Regions from separate parts of the Pseudarthrobacter sp. B907 genome, predicted to be linked through region 1. Evidence: riboswitches for the same ligand, from Rfam matches in the RefSeq annotation. Region 1 holds a riboswitch; the other holds the start of a gene.
The links. Region 1 has a riboswitch for cyclic di-AMP ahead of ABLI39_RS12795 (aggregation-promoting factor C-terminal-like domain-containing protein). Riboswitches for the same ligand answer to the same signal wherever they lie in the genome.
Positions count from the first base shown of each region.

Region 1 (4,075 bases):
CCGGCAACGGCGAGGGGCGCCGGGATCCGCTGGAAGCACGCGGCCAGGCGGTGGGCACCCTCAACGCCCGGATCCTCGGAGACGCCGTCACCAGCGCCGGCTTCCTCGCCGACGACGCCACCCGGAAGGCGCTCTCCGCCGACGACGCCGGCGTCCTGCTGGCGCTCACCCCCGGCGCACTCCCCGTTGACCGGACCCTGTCCAGCGGCGCCTACCGGCTGGTCGCGGCGCAGACACCGTACGGCGATGTGATCGTTACCGGCCTGCCCCTGAAGGACAAACAGAACACGCTGGCTTCACTGGTCTGGACGATGGTCCTGGTCTCCGCCGGCGGGCTGGTGGTGATCGGGCTGGCCGGAACGGCGCTGATCCGGCGGACCATGAAACCGCTGGAGCACCTGTCCGAGGTGGCCACCAAGGTCTCCCGCCTCCCGCTCGACGCCGGCGAGGTTGCCCTGGCGGTGCGGGTGCCGGAGGCGGCCGCCAATCCCGGCACGGAGGTGGGCAGCGTGGGCTATGCCCTGAACCAGATGCTGGACAACGTTTCCAGCGCGCTGGAGGCGCGGCAGCAGAGCGAGATGAAGGTGCGGCAGTTCGTTGCCGACGCGTCCCACGAGCTGCGGACCCCGCTGACGGCCATCCGCGGCTACACGGAGCTGATGCGTATGACCGAGCACTTCACCCCGGACGGCCAGAAATCCCTCGCCCGCGTGCAGAGCCAGTCGGAACGGATGACCACCCTCGTGGAAGACCTGCTCCTGCTTGCCCGCCTCGACGAGGGCCAGCCGCTGAAGTTCAGCGACGTGGACCTCTCGCAGCTCGCGATCGAGACGGTCAGCGACGAGAAGGTCATGGCCCCGGACCGCCTCTGGCAGCTGGAGCTCGCCGAGGAGCCCGTGGTGGTGCGGGGTGACGCCGCCCAGCTGCACCAGGTGCTCGCGAACCTGCTCTCCAACGCGCGCAAGCACACCAAACCCGGCACCACCGTGACCACGGGGGTGAAGTGCGCCGACGACGGCAGCGCGGTCGTCACGGTGACGGACAACGGCACCGGAATTGCCCCTGAATTCGTGGACCGGGTGTTCCGCCGCTTTGCCCGGGCGGACGCGTCCCGCCGGAACCCTGTCACGGCCGCGGCACCCGTCGTCGCAGTTCCGGCGCCGGAACCGGCCCCGGCGAGGGTGCGCGGCGGAGCCGCCGCCCCCTTGACCTCCCCTGTTCCGGCCGCGACGGCGGAGGGCACCAGCGGCCTGGGGCTGTCCATTGTGCAGGCCATCGTCGAAGCCCACGGCGGCACCGTCGCTGTCACGTCCCGGCCCGGCCGCACGCAGTTCACCGTCCGCCTCCCCGCGCCATCTGCGGCGGGATAGTAGGAGCAAGCAACCACGCCGCCAACTATGGCCGCCGTTACCTAAATGTGACTTTCGCGGGAAAGTCCGGTATCGTTCTAGAGTGCGGCCATCGACCTGGCCGCATATCCGGTTTGACGCCAAACTCTGCCGCTTCCCGGATTCCGATGGATTAGGCAGAGGCGGGGGACCCAGAGTTCCCGGGCATTCTCCATCCATGCACCCTTGGGGTTAAGCCGCCACGTTGAGATTCCGTGCGGCCGGATTTTTTGCATCCGAACCCGACAGCTAACTCCGTAGGCGTTGAGAGGCAAACATGACTGAATTCAAGGTACCCATGCGCCCAGAAGGCGCTAAACAGACAGCTGAAGCCGACGTCGCGCGCCACCGCGCCGAGCCGGCCAAGCGCACGGCCCTGTCCCGGATTGGCTCCGGCCCCGGCACCAAGGGCAAGCGCGCCGCCGTGGTAGCCACCGCCCTCGCGGTCCTGCTGGGCGCAGGCGCCGCGGGCCAGGCTTCCAACACCTCGGCCCACACGGAGGCCGCGTCCAAGGACGCGTCGTTGCAGAAGCTGGAGTTCGAACAGGTCGGCAGCAACTCCCCGGCCTCCCCCTCCACCGGCACCGTGGACGCCAAGGCCTCCGAGGTCAAGCCGGCCGAGGCCCCGGCACCCCCGGCCCCGCCCGCGCCGGCCGCTCCCGCTCCCGCCGCGGTCCCGGTGCAGCCGGTCGCCATCGACGATCCCGCCGGCGCGCAGGCCTATGCCGCCGCGCAGCTGCCCGCCCATGGCTGGGCCGCCAGCGAAATGCAGTGCCTGCAGAAGCTGTGGACCAAGGAGTCCGACTGGAAGACCACCGCCACGAACCCCAGCAGCGGCGCCTACGGCGTGGTCCAGTCCCTGCCTGCCGAGAAGATGGCAAGCGCCGGCGCGGACTACCGCACCAACTACCGGACCCAGATCAACTGGGGCCTGAAGTACGTGCAGGACCGCTACGGCTCGCCGTGCGGCGCCCTGAACTTCCACTACGCGAACAACTGGTACTAAGAAAGCCGCCACCCGGGCCCCGGCGGAAAGCGAGGCCCCGGATTCAATGAATCCGGGGCCTCGCGTGCGCCTGCCCCCGCGGCGGCCGGGCCGCCTGGCAGCGGCCGCCCTGGCGGGTTACGCGTTCGGCCGGTCGGGGAGGTACTGCACCCCCCATTTGTTGCCGTCGGGATCCGCGAAGTAGACAAAGTGCCCCCAGTCCTGGACATCGATGTCGCTGACGTCCACACCGTTGTCCTTGAGCTGCTTATGGGCGGCCTCGATGTCATTGACCACCAGCTGGAGGCCCGGGGCGGTGCCGGGCGGGGCATCGTTGAGACCCTCGCCGATCGCAATCGAGCAGCCGGAGCCCGGCGGGGTCAGCTGGACGAAGCGGATGCCTTCTGAGGGGCGCTCGTCGTAGTCGGCGTTGAAGCCCACCTGGTTGACGTAGAAATCCTTGGCCCGGTCCACGTCGGACACCGGGACAAACACGAGTTCAAGTTTCCAGTCCATGGGCACAGGCTAGTCCCGGGCGCTGTCCGCCGGAACCCTTGACCGGCCGCGGAGCTAGCCTGCGATGCCGTAGAGGCGGTCGCCGGCGTCGCCCAGGCCGGGGACAATGTAGGACTTCTCGTTGAGCTTCTCGTCGATCGAGGCCAGCACAATCGTCACGTTGGCCTCCGAGAGTTCCTCTTCCAGCTTGGCCAGGCCCTCCGGGGCGGCCAGCAGGCAGATGCACGTGACGTCCGAGGCGCCGCGTTTGAACAGGAACTTGATGGCTTCACGCAGGGTGCCGCCGGTGGCCAGCATGGGGTCCAGGACGAAGATCTGGCGGTCCGTCAGGTCCTCGGGGAGGCGCTCGGCGTAGGTGATGATGTCCAGGGTCTCTTCGTCCCGGGCCATGCCCAGGAAGCCGACCTCGGCCGTGGGGACCAGTTTGGTCATGCCCTCGAGCATGCCGAGACCGGCGCGCAGGATCGGGACCACCAGCGGGGTGGGCTTGGTGAACGCCGTGCCGATCGTGGTGCTGACCGGCGTCTCGATGGTCACGGGTTCGGTGCGGACGTCGCGGGTTGCCTCGTAGGCAAGGAGCGTGACGAGCTCCTCAGTGAGCTGGCGGAAGACCGGGGACGGGGTGTTCTTGTCCCGCAGAACGGTGAGCTTATGGGCGACCAGCGGGTGGTCCACAACGAGAGTGCGCATGGGTCAAAACTATCACCCGGACGTGGAGGACCGTCCCGCCGGGCCGGGGGTATCGGCGTCGCCCGTTCCGCCGCGAAGGCTGCTCTCTGGGGCGGGGTCGCGCAGGTGGGCCTCGTTGTCGAATGTCGGTGCGGGGCCGGTGTGTTCCCGGTGCCTCAGCACATGGAAGAGCCGGTGGGCCAGAATCACGATCCCCACCCAGCCCAGCCCGATCACCCAGCCGATGATCACGTCGGTCATCCAGTGGTGGCCCAGGTAGACCCGGCTCATGCCCATGGCGAAGATGAAGATCGCACCGGCTGTGATGAAGCCGACCCTGGCGAGCGTGCGTCTCACCTGCAGGCAGGCGAGGTAGACCACCAGCCCGATCACCACGGTGGTGTTCAGGGTGTGGCCGCTGGGGAACGACGGCGAGGTCTCGTAGGGCGGCACCGCGTCGACGTGGTCCGGACGCGTCCGGCCGATCAGTTTCTTGCCGAGCGACGTGGCGGTGACC
Region 1 is NZ_JBEEQE010000014.1:77,980-82,054, forward strand. It holds gene ABLI39_RS12790 (sensor histidine kinase) at 1-1,370, shown strand, start outside; cyclic di-AMP (ydaO/yuaA leader) riboswitch at 1,478-1,667, shown strand; gene ABLI39_RS12795 (aggregation-promoting factor C-terminal-like domain-containing protein) at 1,666-2,394, shown strand; gene ABLI39_RS12800 (glyoxalase superfamily protein) at 2,512-2,889, opposite strand; gene upp (uracil phosphoribosyltransferase) at 2,944-3,579, opposite strand; gene ABLI39_RS12810 (phosphatase PAP2 family protein) at 3,592-4,075, opposite strand, start outside.

Region 2 (4,075 bases), on a different contig from region 1:
AGCCCCCCTCGAGGGCGTTGCGCCGGGCCGCGTCGCCGACGGCGCGTTGTAGCGCGGCCGTGCGATAAAGGCCGGCGAGGGGCTGGGTGCGTCCGTCCGGCGCCACTGCCATGACCCCGTCACGGCCGCCGCCCGGACCTTCGGCCGGGCCGTCCGCCGCCGCCAGCAGGGCGCCGACCGCGGCGGCGACCCTCGGCATGTCGCAGGCGAGCACCAGGGTCTGGGCCGCCGGTCCACCCGCTGCCTGCTCCCCGGCCCCGGCATGCTCTCCGGCCAGGGCCGCGAGGCCTGCGGCGATGGCGGCGGCGGGTCCGGAGAACGGGGGCTCCTCGCGGCAACGAAGCACCTGAGGCGGGAGGCCGCCCAGTTCCGGCCCGACCACCACGATCCGGCGGGCCCCGCCGGCCGCCTTGAGGGTAAGGTCCAGCAAGCTGGTGCCGGTTGCCGTCAGCCGGGCCTTGGGCACGCCGCCGAGGCGGGTTGACCTGCCCCCGGCGAGGATAACGGCGTCGAATTCCACCCACCCAGCCTAGCCGCCGCGGCGGGCGCCGGGCGTCAGCCCGGGATGCTCAGTGTGCCTTTTCGGGAAGCAGGAACGGGTCCCAGGCCGGGGCGGGCTTCTCCAGCTCCTTGATCTGCCAGATGGTGCCCTTGGGCGGGCCGGGAAGGAAGCCGAGTTTCCAGCCCATTTCCCCGGGTGTATGGTCCCCCTTGGCATTGTTGCAGCGCAGGCAGGCGGCGACGAGGTTTTCCCACGAATCCGCGCCGCCCCGGGACTTGGGCTGGACATGGTCGATGGTGTGGGCCGCCTTGCCGCAGTAGGCGCAGCGGTGGTTGTCGCGGCGCAGCACCCCCCTGCGGCTGACCGCCGTCAGAGTGTTGTAGCGCGGCCTGATGTACCTGTTCAGCAGGATCACGGAGGGCCGGCCGAGGATATCCTGCGGGCCCACCACGGGATCGTCGCCTTCGGCCACCACACTGGCCTTCCCCGTCAGCACAAGGACCAGCGCCCGGCGGAAGGTGACTACCGCCAGCGGTTCATATCCAGCATTCAGAACGAGAGTGCGCATCCGCATACCTCTTCACGGCCGCACCCGCCAGGGGCACGAGGGCCGGCTGCCCTGTGCATGGTCGGGCTATGGATCGACACCACAAGAGTAAACACGGCAGGCCCGGTTTACCGAATTTTGTTTCGGCGCGCCCCCGCGGCTGGGTCCGCCGCAGGGTCCGGGGGCGGGTCGGCACCGCGCCCCGGGCAACGCAAAGGACCCCTGCCGCGGGCAGGGGTCCTTCACGATGCTTCCGGCGGGCGCCGGGATTCAGTCTTAGCCGCCGACGCGGATGAAGACCGGGCCGGAGCCGACGTTGACGCTGTACAGCGCGGTGGTTCCGCCGTTCCAGCCGCCGTGGACGGCCATGCCGTTGCCGACGTAAACAGCGATGTGGGCCATGCCCATGCCGCCGTTCTGGTAGTAGGCGAGGTCGCCCGGCTGAGCTTCAGCAGCGCTCACGGTGCGGCCCAGGGACAGGTAACCTGCCGGCCAGCCGTGGTAGTTGATGCCAACTGCGGCCAGCGCGTTGGTGGCCAGCATGGTGCAGTCCTGGGAGACACCGATCTGCGCGTAGGCAGCAGCGGCGATCGAAGCGCCCATGCCGCTGACAGCAGCCGGAGCCTTCGTGGCCAGGGAGGCGGTCACCGCGTTGCCGGTGGAAGCGGCAGCTTCCTTGACCTTGACGACGGGCTTGGGAGCCTCGACGGGGGCCGGTGCGGTGGTAACAGCGGGCTTCTCGTAGGAGATCGCGATGCTGGAGGCCGCGGAGATCGTGGCCGGTGAGGTGGACTGCACTTCCAGGGCGGAAGCGGAGGTCGACTCGCGCTGAACGTTGGTCTCGGCAGCGTTGGCTGCGATACCGCTGGTCAGCACCAGGCCGGAGGCTGCAGCGATAACCGCAGCCTGGCGACCCATACCACCGGCGTTGTCGCCGACGGCCTTAGCAATGACAGCCAGCGAGTTGGTCTTGGTGACCTCCGCGCGGTGGCGTGCAATGGTTGCACGAGTAGTCATTCAGTTCTCTCTTTCGTGATCCTTTTGTCCGCGCTCAATTCAGGCGGGACTGAGGACGCTCCGGCATCTTGGGGGTACGCCGGATCGCCCCGAAACGGGTTTCTTTAGCGAAGGGTGTACTGCGAAGACGCGCCAAAAGCGGGAACTGCGTTGTGAGATCCAGTCCGGGCGCCGACAAGGGCAGCGCGGAGCATGGAGTTCAGCGGGCTCAACTGAGCCTCGCCAGCGCGAGAACGCGCAGCATTGTGGCGTGAAGACACGAAAGTAGCCTCTCCCAATGCCTACGAGGTGAGCTGTCGGATTCGGATGGGAGTCACCCGGCCGCGCCGCTTCCTGGGAAGCTTTGCGACTTAACCCCAAGGTCTTCTTGCGAAGACCAAAATTGGTTCCCCCGCCCCTGCCAGACGATGTCATGCGAACGGACCTTGAGCGGTGGCAGAGTTAGGCAATCCACTCAAGAGCGCCAACTTCGGAGAAGTTGGCGTGCTTCATACGGTACAGCAGTTGGGACTCAATGTCACATTCAGATCACGGCGTGTCACAGAAATGCGAGTGGTCCCTCGGCTCGGCTTAGAGCCAGCCCAGCGGATCAACGACTTCCCCGTTGACCATCACCTCGAAGTGGAGGTGGCAGCCGGTGGAGGCGCCGGTGGTGCCGCTCATCGCCACCACGTCGCCGCGGGAAACCTGCTGGCCCACGCGGACAGTGGAGGACGACAAGTGGTTGTACGTGGTCTCCAGGCCATTGCCATGGTCGATCACGACGCGGTTGCCGCCCCCGTAGGGGTGCCAGCCGGTAAAGGTTACGGTGCCGCTGGCCGCGGCATGCACGGCGGTGCCGCACTGGGCGGCGTAGTCCTGCCCGCGGTGGAATTCCCCGACGGCGCCCGTGATGGGACTGATCCGATAGCCGAAGGGCGAGGCGGTGACCATCGTGTCCAGCGGGTGGCCGAGGCTGCCGGCCGAGGCCGCCCGGGTGATCGTGCTGGCGGACTGGGCGCTGAGCAGCTGCTTCAGCTTGCCGTCCGGGTCGCCCTTGGTGGTGACGGCTGTGCGGTTGAAGTCAATCTGGGCAGCGGAGGCCTTGACTTCGGGCTGCGCCGCGGCGGAAACCGAGCCGGTCTTGGCGGAGTCCGTGGAGTCGGTGGCCATCACTGGGCCGGTGGCCGGGACTGTGAAGGTGAGGACCAGGCCGGTGGCCGCCAGGGCGATGCCGGCTTTCTGCCCGACGCCGCTGACAGCGGCAAAGTCGGTTATCTGACGGAACGCACTGCGCCGGCCGCGGCGTTCGTCGCGGTGCGCGTCACGCGGGCGCCCGGCGGTTACGACGGCGGCCGGGCGCGGCTCCGGAGCGGGACCGGTCGCACGACGGCGGCCCCTGACGGTCTCGGTGGTCAACTACGGTTCCTCTCTGGATAGCCTGCGAAGTTAGCTGTCGGATTCGGGTCAGAGAGATCAAAGACCCGGTCCGCCGGTGCAAGCATCCAGACACAGGGGCATCCAAGGGAGGCCTCATGGAGATTGCTTGCCGCTAGCGGACTTCACCCCAAGGCTGTTGGATCAACAGCCGGTAGTGGTTCCCCCGCCTCTGCCAGAAGGTGACTCGCCTACTGATCCGCTGGCAGAGCTCGGCTTCGGATCAGATAACGCTTTAGTATCAGTGCCAGTTCATAACTATAGGCGATTAAGACAGGCAGTAATAATTTCGTTATCTCCCCTGTGCACAACTTGGCCCCCACGCCCAGGACGGCGGTTCGGACAAGTTACCCGAGCGTAACGAAGACGTGGGCCGCGACCTCGGGAGGCAGTTCAAGGGCGCCCTCGATATCGGGGACCCGGACCGAGATGTACTCCCCCACGCGTTCCAGCGAGACCCGGGCGCCGGGCCGGATTCCGCCCTCGTCGAGCTGCACCAGCAGCTCCGGTTCCACCTGGATGGGCTCGGCGAGGCGGCTCACGGTGATCCGGGAGTCAGCGCCGTAGCCGGCCATGGCATCGAGCAGGTTCAC
Region 2 is NZ_JBEEQE010000008.1:23,084-27,158, reverse strand. It holds gene mobA (molybdenum cofactor guanylyltransferase) at 1-520, opposite strand, end outside; gene ABLI39_RS08855 (HNH endonuclease) at 570-1,070, opposite strand; gene ABLI39_RS08850 (NlpC/P60 family protein) at 1,326-2,066, opposite strand; cyclic di-AMP (ydaO/yuaA leader) riboswitch at 2,331-2,489, opposite strand; gene ABLI39_RS08845 (M23 family metallopeptidase) at 2,637-3,464, opposite strand; cyclic di-AMP (ydaO/yuaA leader) riboswitch at 3,469-3,680, opposite strand; gene ABLI39_RS08840 (iron-dependent transcriptional repressor DtxR) at 3,830-4,075, opposite strand, start outside.
Region 2: another riboswitch for cyclic di-AMP. It lies ahead of ABLI39_RS08850 (NlpC/P60 family protein); the one in region 1 lies ahead of ABLI39_RS12795 (aggregation-promoting factor C-terminal-like domain-containing protein).